DNA from 4 places in the Streptomyces sp. NBC_01808 genome. Region 1 is predicted to be linked to each of the others. Evidence: riboswitches for the same ligand, from Rfam matches in the RefSeq annotation. Region 1 holds a riboswitch; each other region holds the start of a gene.
What was found. A riboswitch is a leader RNA that binds a small molecule or an ion and turns the genes downstream of it on or off. The one in region 1 is predicted to bind cyclic di-AMP.
Positions count from the first base shown of each region.

Region 1 (3,874 bases):
TGGGCGCGAGCGGCGCGAGCGCCGCCGACGCCGGCACGTGGGACCGGGTCGCCGAGTGCGAGAGCGGCGGGCTGTGGAGCGCCGACGAGGGCAACGGGTACTACGGCGGCCTGCAGTTGACGATGGACATGTGGCAGGAGTACGGCGGCGAGGAGTTCGCCTCGCAGCCCGACTACGCCAGCCGCGCGCAGCAGATCACGGTCGCCGAGCGCATCCTCGCCGGCATGGGCGCCGACAAGGCGTGGCCGGAGTGCGCCCAGGACGCCGGGCTGGACGGCGACGACGGGGTGCCGGAGGTCGACCCCGGCGCCGAGTTGCCGCTGCTGCCCACGGAACCGCCCACCCTCGCCCCGAGCCCGGATGACGACTCCCGGGGCCAGGACGAGGACGGGCGTACGGACCGCGAGGACGAGCGCGACGGCAAGGACGGCGAGGGCGCCGGCAAGCATCGCGGCAGCCAGGACCCGGGCGAGCGCGACGGCGGCCCCGGCGAGCGGACCGGCCCGGACGACGACACCACCTCCGGCGAGGGCTCCGGCCGGCACCGCGCCCCGGACGCCTCCGCGACCCCGACCCCCTCCGAAGCCCCGTCCTCGCCCGGCGCTCCCGAGGCCCCGCGCGAGGCCGTCGAGACCCCCGGCGCCTCCCAGTCGCCCGATGAGACCGAGCTGCCGGAACCGGGCCGCGAGTGGATCGCCGAGATCCCCGGCGACGCGGACAAGCGCGGCGAGGACCGCAAGGGCGACGCCTCGGGACGCGACGCCGCGGCGGACGGCGGCAGTTATACCGTCCGACCGGGTGACACCCTCTCGGAAATTGCCAGAGAGCATTCCCTGTCGGGCGGATGGTCCGAGTTGTACGACGGGAACAAGAACTCCCTCGGTAAGGACCCCGACACCATCAAGCCTGGTCAGGAACTCGAATTGAGCGGGAACTGAACAGTCGGCGGGTGAAGTCGGCGCGGATTAGTCATATTTGACGTAATCGGCTGACCGGGCTACCTGACGGACGTAAAACCGGGCGTGGCATTTTCCGGGGTCTTTGAATCGCACACGCCTATGTGCTTACCGTCACATTGCTCGCCAACGCGAGTCCCGGTGATCGCCTCACGCCGAATCCTGTCGGCGTTCACCCGGGCCACCTGTGCATGAAGCACCGCTGACAGGAGCGGGGGACCCACGGTAAGCGCCGCTTCGGTCCAACGAGAAGGCGGACCGGACGGCTTGGGGTCAAGCCGCACGCATGACGTACGGCCGGGCACTCACAGCCCGCACCCGACAGCTCACCTCGCAGGCGTCGGTGAGAAAAGAGCATCATGCTTCTTCCTGCCGGAACGGGTAAGCACCGCCGCCCCGCCGCACAGGCACGCCTTGGCACACACTCCCGCATGGCCGTCCTCATGGGCGCCACCGGAACCGCGATCGGGCTGCCGGTGCTCGGCGCCCAGCACGCGTCCGCGGCGCCCATCGATACGTGGGAACGGGTAGCCGCCTGCGAGTCCAGTGGAAATTGGGCGACGAATACCGGGAACGGCTATTTCGGCGGCGTCCAGTTCTCCCAGCCGAGCTGGGAGGCCGCCGGCGGCCGGAGCTTCGCCACGCGCGCCGACCTGGCGTCGAAGCAGCAGCAGATCGCCGTCGCGGAGCGGCTGCTGTCCATGCAGGGCCCGGGCGCGTGGCCCAACTGCGGCCCACGCGCGGGCCTGGCCGCGGGCAGTCCGGCCACCGGGCAGATCATCCCACCGGCGCCGCAGGAGGCCCCGCAGCAGCAACCGGAAACCCAGCCGCAGCCGGCCCCGCAGGCGCAGGAACAGGCCCCGCAGGCGCAGGAACAGGCGCCGCAGGAGGCCCCGCAGGGCACCGAGGCCCGCGGTGCCGCCGAGCAGACGCAGCCGGAGTCCCGCACGGTCTTCCGCGGCTTCTACTACGAGGTCCGCGAGGGCGACACCCTCGACGACATCGCCCGGCGGCACGGCGGGGAGAACTGGCAGCAGTTGTACGAGGACAACAAGCCGGTCGTCGGCGCGAACCCGGACCTGATCCGGCCGGGACAGAAGCTGAAGGTGGACTAGCCCGGCGCGCGGGCGGGCCGCACCGGTCCACGGACCGGCCGGCCCGCCCGCGCCGTGTGCACCGCCGCCGCCTGCCGCCCCCTGGTGCCGCCTGCCGCCCGGCACGCCGCCGCGGTACGGCGCGGCCGTCCCGGCCCGTCCGGTGCGCGGGCCGGGACGACCACGCCGTACGCCACCCGCCACCGCGGTCCTCCTCCCCGCTCCCCGGCCCGAACCGTCTCGTACCGCGGAATGCGGCCGGGTGCGCGCCGGGGCCGTCACCCGGGGCGGCTAGGCTCAGGGCGGAACCCGTAGCGAATCCCTCCGAAGGAGACACCGTGCCGTCCATCGACGTCGTCGTAGCCCGAGAGATTCTCGACTCCCGCGGCAACCCCACGGTCGAGGTCGAGGTCGGCCTCGACGACGGCAGCACCGGCCGTGCTGCCGTTCCGTCCGGCGCCTCCACCGGCGCCTTCGAGGCCCTGGAGCTGCGCGACGGGGACAAGGCCCGCTACGGCGGGAAGGGCGTCGAGAAGGCCGTGCTCGCGGTCATCGAGCAGATCGGCCCCGAGCTCGTCGGCTACGACGCCACCGAGCAGCGTCTCATCGACCAGGCGATGTTCGACCTCGACGCCACCCCCGACAAGTCCTCCCTCGGCGCCAACGCCATCCTCGGCGTCTCGCTCGCCGTCGCGCACGCCGCCTCCGAGGCGTCCGACCTGCCGCTGTTCCGCTACCTCGGCGGCCCCAACGCGCACGTGCTGCCCGTGCCGATGATGAACATCCTCAACGGCGGCAGCCACGCGGACTCCAACGTGGACATCCAGGAGTTCATGATCGCGCCGATCGGCGCCGAGTCGTTCTCCGAGGCCGTCCGCTGCGGCGCGGAGATCTACCACCAGCTCAAGGCCGTCCTCAAGGAGCGCGGCCTGTCCACAGGACTCGGCGACGAGGGCGGCTTCGCGCCGAACCTCGACTCCAACCGGGACGCGCTGGACCTCATCATCGAGGCGATCCAGAAGGCCGGCTACACCGCGGGCCAGGACGTCGCCCTCGCGCTCGACGTCGCCGCCTCCGAGTTCTACAAGGACGGCGTGTACGTCTTCGAGGGCAAGGGCCGCTCCGCCGCCGAGATGACGGAGTACTACGAGCAGCTCGTCGCGGACTACCCGCTGGTGTCCATCGAGGACCCGCTGTTCGAGGACGACTGGGCCGGCTGGCACGTGCTGACCGAGCGCCTCGGCGACAAGGTGCAGATCGTCGGCGACGACCTCTTCGTCACCAACCCCGAGCGGCTGCAGCGCGGCATCGACGAGGGCTCGGCCAACGCGCTGCTGGTGAAGGTCAACCAGATCGGCTCGCTCACCGAGACCCTGGATGCCGTCGAGCTGGCGCAGCGCAACGGCTTCAAGTGCATGATGTCCCACCGCTCCGGCGAGACCGAGGACGTCACCATCGCCGACCTGGCCGTCGCCACGAACTGCGGCCAGATCAAGACCGGCGCCCCCGCCCGCTCCGAGCGGGTCGCCAAGTACAACCAGCTCCTGCGCATCGAGGAGATCCTCGACGACGCCGCCGAGTACGCGGGCCGCAGCGCCTTCCCCCGCTACAAGAACGGCTGAACGGACCGACCCGTACGACATCGGCGTCGGACGCACCCGGCCCCGGCCGCACCGCGTAAGGTGCGACCGGGGCCGACCACCGCTTGCCGCCCGGGGAGGACGCGACGCACATGGCCAGGGAGCGCTTCTCCACCACCACCCGGCTCAAGCTGCTCGGCGAGCAGGCCGTCAGCCGGGTCTCGGAGCGCGTCTACCGCGCGCG
Region 1 is NZ_CP109072.1:3,051,948-3,055,821, reverse strand. It holds gene OG946_RS13000 (transglycosylase family protein) at 1-938, shown strand, start outside; cyclic di-AMP (ydaO/yuaA leader) riboswitch at 1,147-1,311, shown strand; gene OG946_RS12995 (transglycosylase family protein) at 1,388-2,071, shown strand; gene eno (phosphopyruvate hydratase) at 2,389-3,672, shown strand; gene OG946_RS12985 (FtsB family cell division protein) at 3,783-3,874, shown strand, end outside.

Region 2 (3,874 bases), 3.2 Mb from region 1:
GGCGCAGAAGCACCCGCTGTACCCCGGCCTGTAGCCCGTACGGCCCGGCGGCCCGGCGCTTGGAGGCGGCGGGCGTCCGGGCCCCGGGGCCGTGCGCAACCCGTCACCACCCGCACCACGCACGCGCACGCCCCACGCAAGGACAAGGGAGTCCCAAGTGGCCATCTCCGTCTTCGACCTCTTCTCGATCGGCATCGGCCCGTCGAGCTCGCACACGGTCGGCCCGATGCGGGCGGCCCGGATGTTCGCGCGCCGGCTGAAGAACGAGGGCCTGCTGGCCCACACCGCCGCCGTACGCGCCGAACTCTTCGGCTCCCTGGGCGCCACCGGCCACGGCCACGGCACCCCCAAGGCCGTACTCCTCGGTCTGGAGGGCCACTCGCCGCGCACCGTCGACATCGAGTGGGCCGGGGGCGAGGTGGAGCGCATCCGCGGCACCGGGCGGCTGCACCTGCTGGGCGCCGAGATAGGGCGCGACCACGAGATCCCCTTCGACGCCTCCGCCGACCTCGTCCTGCACCGCCGCCGCTCGCTGCCGTACCACGCGAACGGCATGACGCTGGCCGCGTACGACGCGGACGGCGGGACGCTGCTGGAGAAGACGTACTACTCGGTGGGCGGCGGCTTCGTCGTCGACGAGGAGGCGGTCGGCGAGGACCGGATCAAGCTCGACGACACCGTGCTGAAGCACCCGTTCCGTACCGCGGACGAGATGCTGCGCCGCACCCGCGAGACGGGCCTGTCGCTCTCCTCGCTGATGCTGGAGAACGAGCGCGCCTGGCGCACGGAGGCGGAGATCCGCGCCGGGCTGCTGGAGATCTGGCGGGTCATGCGCGAGTGCGTCGCCCGCGGCACCAGCCGCGAGGGCATCCTCCCCGGCGGGCTGAAGGTCCGCCGCCGCGCCGCAGGCGAGGCCCGCCAGCTCCGCGCGGCGGGCGACCCGGCGGCGCACGCGATGGAGTGGGTCACCCTCTACGCGATGGCGGTCAACGAGGAGAACGCCGCCGGCGGCCGCGTCGTCACCGCCCCCACCAACGGCGCGGCGGGCATCATCCCCGCGGTGCTCCACTACGCGGCGGACTTCGTCCCCGGCGCGGACGACGACACCGCGGTCCGCTTCCTCCTCGCGGCGGGCGCGATCGGCATGCTCTTCAAGGAGAACGCCTCCATCTCCGGCGCGGAGGTCGGCTGCCAGGGCGAGGTGGGCTCCGCCTGCTCCATGGCCGCCGGCGGCCTCGCCGAGATCCTCGGCGGCACCCCGGAGCAGGTGGAGAACGCCGCGGAGATCGGCATCGAACACAACCTGGGCCTGACCTGCGACCCGATCGGCGGCCTGGTCCAGATCCCGTGCATCGAACGCAACGGCATGGCGGCGGTCAAGGCCATCACGGCGGCCCGCATGGCACTGCGCGGCGACGGCCAGCACTTCGTCTCCCTCGACAAGGCCATCAAGACGATGAAGGAGACGGGCGCGGACATGAAGGTCAAGTACAAGGAGACGGCCCGCGGCGGTCTCGCGGTCAACGTGGTGGAGTGCTGAGGGAGTTGGCGAGGGCTTTCCGCCCGCACACTCCAACTGCTCACCCTCCGCCCGCAATTCAGCGGCGACTCCGAAAGGGTCATTTCCTTTGGCCAGTTGTCGCCCCGCTGCCCCCGCAGGCGAGCCGGGTTCCCGCTACGGATTCGTGAATTCCGGCCGCGCATACGCGGCATCGAACGACCAAGAACAAACGGACTTGTCGGATATTCCCTGACGGGCAATACGCCCTATTTGAAGCATTCGCCCCCGATTGCCCCGCGCTCCTGACCGATTGGCCCGCTCCGTCCGGTGACGCGAATCACGTTCGGCCGCGGGCGGCGTCGGTGGGAATTCACAGTTTCCTTGTTCCGAAAGCGAGTTGCCGCCCTCTCCGCTTTCCGCTGCGGCACTCACCCGGTCCCGGAGCCGCTCTCGTATTGGCCGAACGAGTTCCGCAGCTTGTCCGGACCGGAAAGACATGCTTAAGTCTCCGCCAGCCGGGTGGACGCCGAATCCTGCCGCCATCCGGAAACCGTTCCCTAATGACACACGGCAGGAGCGGGGGACCCATAGGTAAGTCGCCGGTCCGGATTCCGGAACGGCTTGGGGTGAAGTCGCACCGTCGTGCGGCCGGGCATCTCCAGCCCGAACCCGACAGCTCACCTCGTAGGCGCAGGAGGAGAAAGACCCATGCCCGCAAGAGGTAAGCATCGCCGTCCCAAGCTGCGTCTGATCAGCCGCGGCATCACTTTCGCCGGCGTCAGCGGCGTCGCGATCGCCGCCCCGCTGATCGGCGCGTCCTCGGCATCCGCGGCCGGCTCCGTCCCCGCGTCCGCCCCCCAGAGCGGCGTACGCGCCGAGGCCCCCGCCGCGGCGACCACCGGCGCGGCAGCGGCCACGTATGCCGTGGTCGCCGGAGATTCCCTGGCGAAGATTGCCGACAGGGAAGGCGTACGCGGCGGCTGGAAGAAGCTGTACGAAGACAACCGCGAGGCCGTCGGCGACAACCCGCACTTCATCCTCCCCGGCCTTGAACTCGCGCTCGGCGGCAAGGCCGACACGAGCGACTCGAAGGAATCCGAGTCGGGCCTGAAGACCGCCAGCGCGTCCGTCACGAGCTACCCGGACAACCTCGACGGCTGGATCCGGGAGTCGCTCGACATCATGGCCGAGCACGGCATCCCCGGGACCTACGACGGTATCTACCGCAACATCATGCGGGAGTCCGGGGGCGACCCGCAGGCCATCAACAACTGGGATATCAACGCCGTGAACGGCACGCCCTCCAAGGGCCTGCTCCAGGTCATCGCTCCCACCTTCGAGGCCTACCACGTACCCGGCACCTCGACCGACAGCTACGACCCGGTCGCCAACATCACCGCCGCGTGCAACTACGCGGCCGACCGGTACGGGTCGATCGACAACGTCTACGGGCCGTACTGACACAACCGGAGAGCGCCGGTGTCCTCACCGGCGCTCTCCGCGGCCTGCGGCCCGCCCCGCCGAACGAGGACCGGCAGCGGACCCGCCAGGCCGGGGAGCGCCTCGTGCGCCGACCTGGGTTCAGCGGGTCCTGGCCGGGGGGTGGGAGCGCCAGTCGCCCAGTTCGTCGAGCGTGATGACGTAGTCGTCCTCGTACACCTTCCTGAGGAACGGCAGCGGGTTGTGCTCGCCGTCGTCGATGAACTCGCCGCTCCAGGTGGTGAACCAGCTCCAGTCCGCCTCGTAGGTCCGCAGCAGGTCCGGGTCGGGGATGGAGCCCGTCTCGGTCATGGCGACGAGCTTCTTGTCGCCGACGAGGTCGACCAGCTTGTCGTACGTACCGCTGGCCGGTCCGTGGTCGCCGATCGGGGGGTAGGTGTCGGCGCTGATGACGTCGACGACGTCGTCGCCGGGATACCAGGCCGGGTCGACGGAGTTCCACACCCAGATGAGGTTGTGCAGCCCGTGGTGGCCGGTCATGCGCTCGTACATCAGCCGCCACAGCTCCTTGGCCGGCCCGGGGCCCTTGGCGCCCCACCAGAACCAGCCGCCCTCGGCCTCGTGCAGCGGGCGCCACAGCACCGGGACGCCCGCGTCCTGCAGCCGCTTCAGCTCTGCCGCGATGGCGTCGATGTCGCGCAGCAGCAGTGCGTACTCCTCGGACTGCGGGTCGGCGAGCGCCGCGGCCACGTCGAAGGTCGTCGCGTCGGTGTAGAAACCGCGCCACCACTCCTTGCCGGGTTCGTCGATGAGGCCGGCGGGGGCGTTCCAGTGCCAGACGAACGTGGTGATGCCGCCGCGTTCGTCCCAGGCGAGGGCGTTCTCGACCTCGGTGGAGGTGGTGCCGCGCTCGACGCGGCTGGGGGAGTAATC
Region 2 is NZ_CP109072.1:6,219,916-6,223,789, reverse strand. It holds gene glyA (serine hydroxymethyltransferase) at 1-34, shown strand, start outside; gene OG946_RS27620 (L-serine ammonia-lyase) at 158-1,540, shown strand; cyclic di-AMP (ydaO/yuaA leader) riboswitch at 2,046-2,206, shown strand; gene OG946_RS27615 (transglycosylase SLT domain-containing protein) at 2,210-2,962, shown strand; gene OG946_RS27610 (glycosyl hydrolase) at 3,083-3,874, opposite strand, start outside.
Region 2: it holds a riboswitch for cyclic di-AMP, as region 1 does, so the genes downstream of both, OG946_RS27615 (transglycosylase SLT domain-containing protein) here and OG946_RS12995 (transglycosylase family protein) in region 1, are expected to answer to the same signal.

Region 3 (3,874 bases), 1.7 Mb from region 1:
CCGCCCTGGGCGAGATCGCCGCCGGGGAGTCCCGTGGCACCGCCGCCGCCGGGGAGTCCCGTGGCACCGCCGCCGGCACTGCCGCGGCTGCTCATGCGGTTGCCGGTGCGGCAGCCCGTGCCGGCGCCGCCGCCAGTGCCGCTGCCTCGGACGCCGCTGCCAAGGCCACCGCGGCTGCCTGAGTCGCCGCCGGTTTACCTGCGGTGTCCGAGGTGCGTGGCAGGGTGACCCCCATGGACGCCTACGTCAGGAACATCGTGCTCGACTGCGCCGACGCCCGTCAGCTCGCCGACTTCTACACGCAGTTGCTCGGCATGCGGGTCATTCGCGAGGACTGGATGGTGATCGCCAAGGACGAAGGCAGCTTTCCACGGCTGGCATTCGAGGAAGTCGAAGGCTACCGGCCGCCACTCTGGCCGGACCTCGATCGCACCTACCCCCAGCAGATGCACATCTGCTTCGGCGTCGACGACTCCACCGCCGCGGGCGAGCTGGCGCTGCGGCTCGGGGCCACGCGGCTCTCCGAAGAGGGAGGCAGTTGTCCGGTGTTCGCCGATCCCGCCGGGCATCCGTTCTGCCTCTGCGGGCCCGGGGAGTAGGTCCCGGGAAAATGCCGACGGCCCTGGTGTCGGGGGGTCGGCCACCAGGGCCGCCGGCGGTCTCGGTGCGCGCTCGGACGCCACGGGGGAAGTTGCGTTCGGGCACGCCGGAGACGTGGGAGAGGGGTTTATGGGGGCTTGCGGTCCGTGCGGCGGGCCGTCGGTCCCGGCCACCGGGGCCGGGGCGCTGGGCCCGCCGGGTCGATCAGACCGGGGCGCCGTTGTTGCGCAGCCAGGCGAGGGGGTCCACTGCGTCCCCGCCGCCGGGTCGTACCTCAAGGTGCAGGTGCGGGCCGGTGACATTGCCCGTGGCGCCTACGCGCCCGATGACGTCGGCGGTCGTGACCTCGCCGGAGGACTGGATGATGGAGGACAGGTGGCAGTACCAGACTTCGGTGCCGTCTTCGAGCGTGAGGACGATGCGGTAGCCGTACGAGCCGGCCCAGCCGGCCTCGGTGATCGTGCCGCCGTGCACGGCCTTGACCGGGGTGCCGGTGGAAGCGGCGAAGTCCTGGCCCGTGTGGCCCGCGGCCCACATGTCGCCGGACTCGCCGAACGTCGAGGTGAGCGTGTAGTTCGCGACCGGGGCCACGTAGCTGGCGGCGAGCTTGGCGAGGCGCTCGGCCTCCGCCTTGCGGCGGGCCTCCTCCTCCGCCTTGCGGCGGCGCTCCTCCTCCAGGCGGCGCTGGCGCTCCTCTTCCTGCGCCTTCGCCTCGGCGGCCTCCTCGGCCGCCTGCTGGGCGGCCTCGGCCTCGGCGGCCGCGCGGGCAGAGGCGTCGGCCTCCGCCTGCTGCTGCTCGGCCTGCTCCAGGATGCGCGCCCGCAGGGCCTCGCCGGAGTCGGCGGGCTGGTTCGCGGTGTCGGTGTCGCTGGCGTAGCTGACCTGGGTGAGCGGAGCCGTGGTGACGACCGTGTCGGAAGCGGGCTCCTCCTCGCTCGGCATCAGGTCGCCGACGCCCGGCAGGCTCTCCGCGTCCGGGAGTTGCGCGCTTATCTGGCTCGCGACGGTGTCGACCTGGTCGGGCATGGATATCGCGACCGGGGGCTTCTCCTGCGCCGTGGCCATGCTGCCCGCGCCGACGGCGGCGAAGACGCCCACGCCGAGTACGGCGCCGCTGCGCGCCATGCTGCCACCGCGCTGCCGGGGGAGGCGCCGGCGGCCGCGGGAGGGAAGGTCGTCCTCGGGGAGGACTTCGTCGACCGGCTCTTCGGCGGCGTAACCGGTGGGCGCATACCCCTCGGGGGCGTAGCCGCCGGACGCATAGCCGTCGTAGCCGTAATCGTCATAGCCATGGCCGTAGCCAGGCCCAGACCTGTAGGACGCCACGAAGGCGTACTCCTTTCCTTCCTTCTCGCCTACCGGGTTAGCTGACGGGTTCGGAGCAGGAAGGTCTCCTACGGGCCGCCTCCTCGCGGAGGTTGGCCCGATTCACCCCAAGGTGGTGGTTCCCCGGTTCCCTAGGTGTTGCCGTTGCTGCAGTTGTGACGTGCGGGATTCGGCGACGGCGCACGGTGCCGCCTCTTACGACGGCAGTGACGACCGCGCTGCGTTACCGCACGCTAGCGGACGACGGCGTTCGATTCCAAGTCGTTCCCGTTATTCAGTTGTGCTTTGCCGCGGACGATCCGGGCATGCACCAGCGGAAACGGACAAGTTGACGGCCCGACTACGTGCAGTGAGGTCCGGTCGTTAGCTGATCGTGCATCAGTTGTTATGCGGAGGGGTGCTATTCCACTACGGAGTGTGAATAGCCGAGGGCGAGTCCGGCGGCTCTCCGAACGGTGTACGGGAGCGGGCGAGGGCGAACAGCGCCATGTCGTCCGCGACCCTTCCGCCCGTATGGCGGGTCACGTCGTCCAGGAGGGTGTCCAGGAGTTCGTGCGGGCCGTCGAACAGCCGGCCGTCCAGCCGGGTCAGGGGGTCGTAGAAGACACCCGCCTTGTTCCGCGCCTCGGTCACGCCGTCCGTGAACAGAACGAGCGCCGCGCCCGGCGGGAACGCCACCTCCATCAGCTCGTCCGGCCACGTACCCAGGTCGCCCATGCCCAGCGGCAGCGCGTGCTCGTGCGGGTGCAGCGTGCGTGCCGCGCCGTCCGACCCCAGCAGCAGGGGCGCCGGATGGCCGCGGTTGAGCAGCCGCAGCGCGCCGCCCTCGCGGTCGACCTCCGCCAGCACCGCGGTCGTGAACCCCTCCACCCGGTCGAGGCCGCTGCGCCCCGTCTCCTGGCGCTGCAGCGCGCGTTCCAGCCGCCGCGCGACTCCTTCGAGCCCCGCCTCCTCCTCGGCCGCCTCCCGGAAGGCACCGATGACGACCGCCACGGACTCCACCGCCTCCAGCCCCTTGCCGCGTACGTCGCCGACGATGCAGCGCACGCCGTACGGGCCCTCCTGCACGGCGTAGAGGTCGCCGCCGATCCGGGCGTCGGCGTCAGCGGCCTGGTAGCGGGCGGCGACCCGCAGCGTGCCGAAGCCGTCCGGCGGATTCGGCAGCACGGCGCGCTGCGCGGCGACCGCGACGTGGCGGGCGGAGGCCAGCCTGCGGTAGTTGCGCTGGATGAGGAGGTTGATGCCGATCGCCAGGGCGCCGAGCACGACCTGCGACACCATCTGGGTGAGCGCGTCGGGGCCCGTGGCGGTGCCGTTGAGGATTTCGAGCGTGACGTCCACCACCAGGGCGGCGACGGCAACGACGACGGTGCCGCGCAGGGTGAGCAGCGCAGCGGCGACCAGCGGGGTGGTCTCGAATATCGGCGAGGACCGCAGCCCTTCCGGCGTGAACCAGAAGAACACCGCCCCCACGACGATCAACGCGGCCGGCAGCCACCGCAGCACCCAGCGGACCCGCCGCTCACCGCCGGGGGCGTCGGGGCGGCGGGTCCGGACCGCCAGGTCCAGCGCACCGCTTCCCACGCGGTAGGCCCGCCCGTTCTCGTACGGGGCGCGCCCCTCGCCGTGCGAGCCGCGCTCCGCGTCCTGCGGACCGCCCTCGGCCTGCCCCGCGCTCTGCGCGCCGTCCTCCCGCACCGGCTGCACCTGCCCTTTCCTGCGCTGCCCTTCCTGCGCTGTCCTCCCTGTACGGCCGACACGCGGGCGCTTGCCATCGTCGTTCAGGGTTCCGCGGCCCGGGCGGGACGGCGACCGGGCGGGGCCCAGGCGGGTTACAGGTGGCGTTTCGGGCGTCATTGCGGCCAGGGTGTGAGGGCAGACGAGTCGCGGACCGGCGGACCGCACGCAGAGGGTACAGCCGAACGGGTATAGGGCCGCCCGGCTCCGG
Region 3 is NZ_CP109072.1:4,789,347-4,793,220, reverse strand. It holds gene OG946_RS21190 (hypothetical protein) at 1-182, shown strand, start outside; gene OG946_RS21185 (VOC family protein) at 234-599, shown strand; gene OG946_RS21180 (M23 family metallopeptidase) at 805-1,926, opposite strand; cyclic di-AMP (ydaO/yuaA leader) riboswitch at 1,938-2,080, opposite strand; gene OG946_RS21175 (PP2C family protein-serine/threonine phosphatase) at 2,335-3,633, opposite strand.
Region 3: it holds a riboswitch for cyclic di-AMP, as region 1 does, so the genes downstream of both, OG946_RS21180 (M23 family metallopeptidase) here and OG946_RS12995 (transglycosylase family protein) in region 1, are expected to answer to the same signal.

Region 4 (3,874 bases), 2.0 Mb from region 1:
GGCGTGAGCGAACCGCGGTCTGCGCCGACCGTGGGGCAGGTCGTGCTCGGCAAGCGACTCCAGGAGCTGCGCGAGCGGGCCGGGCTCAAGCGCGAGGAAGCCGCGAAGACCCTGCGCGTCGCCCCCGCCACCGTGCGCCGGATGGAGACCGCCGAGGTCGCGCTGAAGGTCCCGTACGTGCAACTGCTGTTGCAGGCGTACGGCATCGACCAGGAGGAGATCGACACCTTCGTCGCGCTGACCGAGGAGGCCAACGCGCCCGGCTGGTGGCAGCGCTTCCACGACATCCTGCCCGACTGGTTCAGCATGTACGTGAGCCTGGAGGGCGCGGCGTCGCTCATCAGGTCGTACGAGCCGCACTTCGTGCCCGGTCTGATGCAGACCGAGGACTACGCGCGGCACGTGCTGAAGGTCGGCTCCCTCGGCCGGGTCGCGCCCGCGGAGATCGAGCGGCACGTCGCGCTCCGCATGGAGCGCCAGGACCTGCTCACCCGCGAGGACGCGCCGCGGTTCTGGGTCATCGTGGACGAAACGGTCCTGCGCCGCCCGGTGGGCGACGGCGCGGTGATGCGCGCGCAGGTCGACCGGCTCCTCGACATCGCGTCGCTGCCCAACGTCACGCTCCAGATGGCGGAGTTCCGCACCGGCCACCATCCGGGCACGTACAGCCCCTTCGTCCTCTTCCGGTTCGCCATGCCCGAGCTGCCGGACATGATCTACACCGAGTACCTCACCGGCGCCGTCTACCTCGACGGCCGGCACGAGGTGGCCACACACCTCGCCGCCCTGGACCACATGGCGGCCCAGGCGGCGACGGCAAAACGCACGAAGGAAATCCTCCGGGACTTCCGCAAGGAGCTGTGAATGGAACGCATTTACAACGGCATGCCGGCGGCGGACCTCGGCACCGAGGGCTGGCACAAGCCGTGGAGCGGCGGCAACGGCGGCAACTGCGTCGAGGCCATGAAGCTGCGGGACGGCCGGATAGCGGTACGGCACTCGGCGCACCCCGACGGTCCCGCCCTCATCTACACCCCCGGTGAAATGGACGCGTTCATCGAGGGTGCCAAGGCCGGCGAAGCCGACTTCCTGCTGTCGCGGAGCCCGGCGTGACCGCGTCAGGCGCGGTGCCCGCGCACCGGCTGCCGCGCCGCCCGGTCCACTCGCCGTCCCAGCCGGACGGCGAGCCCATCCCGGCGAACGGGGGTGTGGCCCAACCGCACTGACGTGGGCCACCGGCCGGGAGCACAGAGAGGGAGGGGACACCCCGGGGGGGTCCCCTCCCTCGGCGTTTGCCGGGGTACGGGCGCGCAACGCCGCCCGGGGGCACGGCAGATGAAATTCCAGAAATCATGAACCGTGGGTGTCCGCACCGCTGCCTTCCGCAGGGTATCGGCGTACGGTATGCCCCCGATGGCCCTCGTCAGCCCCCGGGGAGGCCCGCGATGAGCGCATCTCCACCCCCGTCCACCGGCGCGGAACCGCCGGCGGTCCGCGTCGGGGTGCTGCTCCCCCGGCTGCCCGAGGAGCCCGCGGCCTGGCTGGCGGAGTGCGCGGCGTACGACTCGGCGGGCGCCGACGCGCTGTGGCTGGACGGCGGTCCTGACCCGGCGCACGACGTGCTGGCGCTCGCCGCCGCCCTGGCCGCCGCCACCGGCCGGGCGAGGCTCGTCGTCGCGCTGCCCGACAGCGTCCCGCAGGCCGCGCTGCTGGCCCGGGCGCTGGCCACCGTGGTGCTGCTCAGCGGCGGCCGGCTCGCGCTCGCCGCCGACTCCCGGCGGTGCGCCGAACTCGGCGCCGTAGCACCGACGGTGCCCGCCTTCCGCCGGCTCGCGCCCGCGGGACCCGGCTACGAGGAGCCGGGCGCCGGGCGCTGGACCCCGGCGGCGGCGCCCGCAGGCCCCGACGCCTGGCGGACCGCGCTCGCCGGCGCCGCGGAGCGCGGGGTGCACGGTCTCGTCGTACCGGCCGGACAGCCCCTGTTGGAGGCGCTGCACCTCAGCGTGAGTGCCGAACGTCACACGCGCCCCAACCGCCCCACGCGTGCGCGCGTCACCACGGAGCGTCAGACTACGTGTGGATCCTCGTGATCCTCTTGTGATCTGCCGTTCGATCTCCTAGTGTCCGAGACGTTCGCAGACGCGAGCGCCGCGCTCCGGTACGCCGAATCCTGCCCGTCGGAGCCCGGATCCGTCGTCCCCACAGCCGTTCGGGCAGGAGCGGGGGAACCACTTCTCCGTCGGCAGGAGCACGGTGGCAGAACCGCACCGCACTCCCCGACTCGGGGTGAAGCCGCACAGCACGACGCGGCCGGGCAACTCCAGCCCGAACCCGACAGCTCACCTCGCAGGCGTCGGAGAAAGAGCGAGCCAACCATGGCCGGAACCGGCACCCGGCGCGCGCCCAAGTCGCGCTCCACCCGCCGCTATGCCGCCGCCGCGGGGGTGGGCATAGCCCTGCCCGTCGCCGGCGGAATCGCGGCGACCGCCGCGCACGCCTATACGGTCGAGAAGGGCGACACCCTCTCGGAGATCGCCGAGGACAACGGATTCGGTCCCGACTGGCAGCGGCTGTACGAGGCCAACAAGGAAGCCGTCGGCGACAACCCCCACCTGATCCTGCCGGGCCAGGAGCTGGACCTGGGGGACAAGAAGGCCGAGAGCAAGCCTGCCGAGGCCGACCAGACCGCCGCCAAGACCGAGCAGAAGCAGCAGCGTTACGTCGAGCACACCGTCGGCGCCGGCGAGACGCTGGCCAAGATCGCCGCGAAGTACGACGTGCCCGGCGGCTGGCAGCGGGTGTACGTCGACAACGAGAAGGCGATCGGCGACAACCCGGCCGCGCTGAAGGTCGGCACCGAGCTGCGCATCGACACCGAGGGCGGCAAGGTCGACAAGTCGATCGACCCGAACGGCTCGTCGTCCTCGGGGAGCTCCGGCGGCTCCGGCGGCGCCACCGAGGCGTCGCAGGCGAGCGTCCCGACCACCGAGTCCGGCATCCAGGCGGCGGCCAGGGAGATCGTGCCCGCCGACCAGTTCACCTGCTTCAGCAGCATCGTGGAGCGCGAGAGCGGCTGGGACCACACCGCGACGAACCCCAGCTCCGGCGCGTACGGCCTGATGCAGGCGCTGCCGGGCGACAAGATGGCCTCGGCCGGCGCCGACTGGCGGACCAACCCGGTCACGCAGATCAAGTGGGGCCTGGACTACATGAACGACCGCTACGGCAGCCCGTGCGGCGCCTGGGAGTTCTGGCAGGCGAACAACTGGTACTGATTCCGGGGGCGATGGCCCGCGGGAGTCTTTTTCGCCCCGTCGCGCGGATCCGTCCGCGCGGCGGGGCGCGTTCGTCGTACGGGCTACGCCCCGGCCGCCCGTTCCGCCGCGGACTCACCGGCGGACCCATCGGCGGACCCATCGGCGGACTCACCGGCGGACAACTCGGCCAGATCCCGGGCCGCCTGGGCGAGGAGCCGGTGCATCGCCGCCTCCGCGGCGTCCGGGTCCTGCGCCCGAATCGCCGCCAGCACGGCGCGGTGGCCCGGCACGGGGTCCTGCGGGTGGTGTCCGGGGCCGTGCACCAGGCGGTCGCGCGCGGCCAGGCCGCTGGCGAGGACCTGATCCATGCGCTCCAGCAGCTCGTTGTGCGAGGCTGCCAGCAGGGCGCGGTGGAACGCGAGGTCCGCGGCGACGGCCTCGGCCGCGCCGTCCCGCGCCCCGGCCATCGCCGTGAGCGCCGCCTCCAGCGCCGCCAGGTCCGCGTCGGTGCGCCGCACCGCGGCCAGCCGGACCGCCGCGGGCTCGACGATGCCGCGCACCTCGTCCAGGTCGCGCAGCAGCGGGGAGGCGGCCCGCGCGGCGGCGCCCTCGCCCTG
Region 4 is NZ_CP109072.1:1,051,549-1,055,422, forward strand. It holds gene OG946_RS04195 (helix-turn-helix domain-containing protein) at 4-864, shown strand; gene OG946_RS04200 (DUF397 domain-containing protein) at 865-1,113, shown strand; gene OG946_RS04205 (hypothetical protein) at 1,446-2,090, shown strand; cyclic di-AMP (ydaO/yuaA leader) riboswitch at 2,194-2,368, shown strand; gene OG946_RS04210 (LysM peptidoglycan-binding domain-containing protein) at 2,376-3,275, shown strand; gene OG946_RS04215 (FadR/GntR family transcriptional regulator) at 3,359-3,874, opposite strand, start outside.
Region 4: it holds a riboswitch for cyclic di-AMP, as region 1 does, so the genes downstream of both, OG946_RS04210 (LysM peptidoglycan-binding domain-containing protein) here and OG946_RS12995 (transglycosylase family protein) in region 1, are expected to answer to the same signal.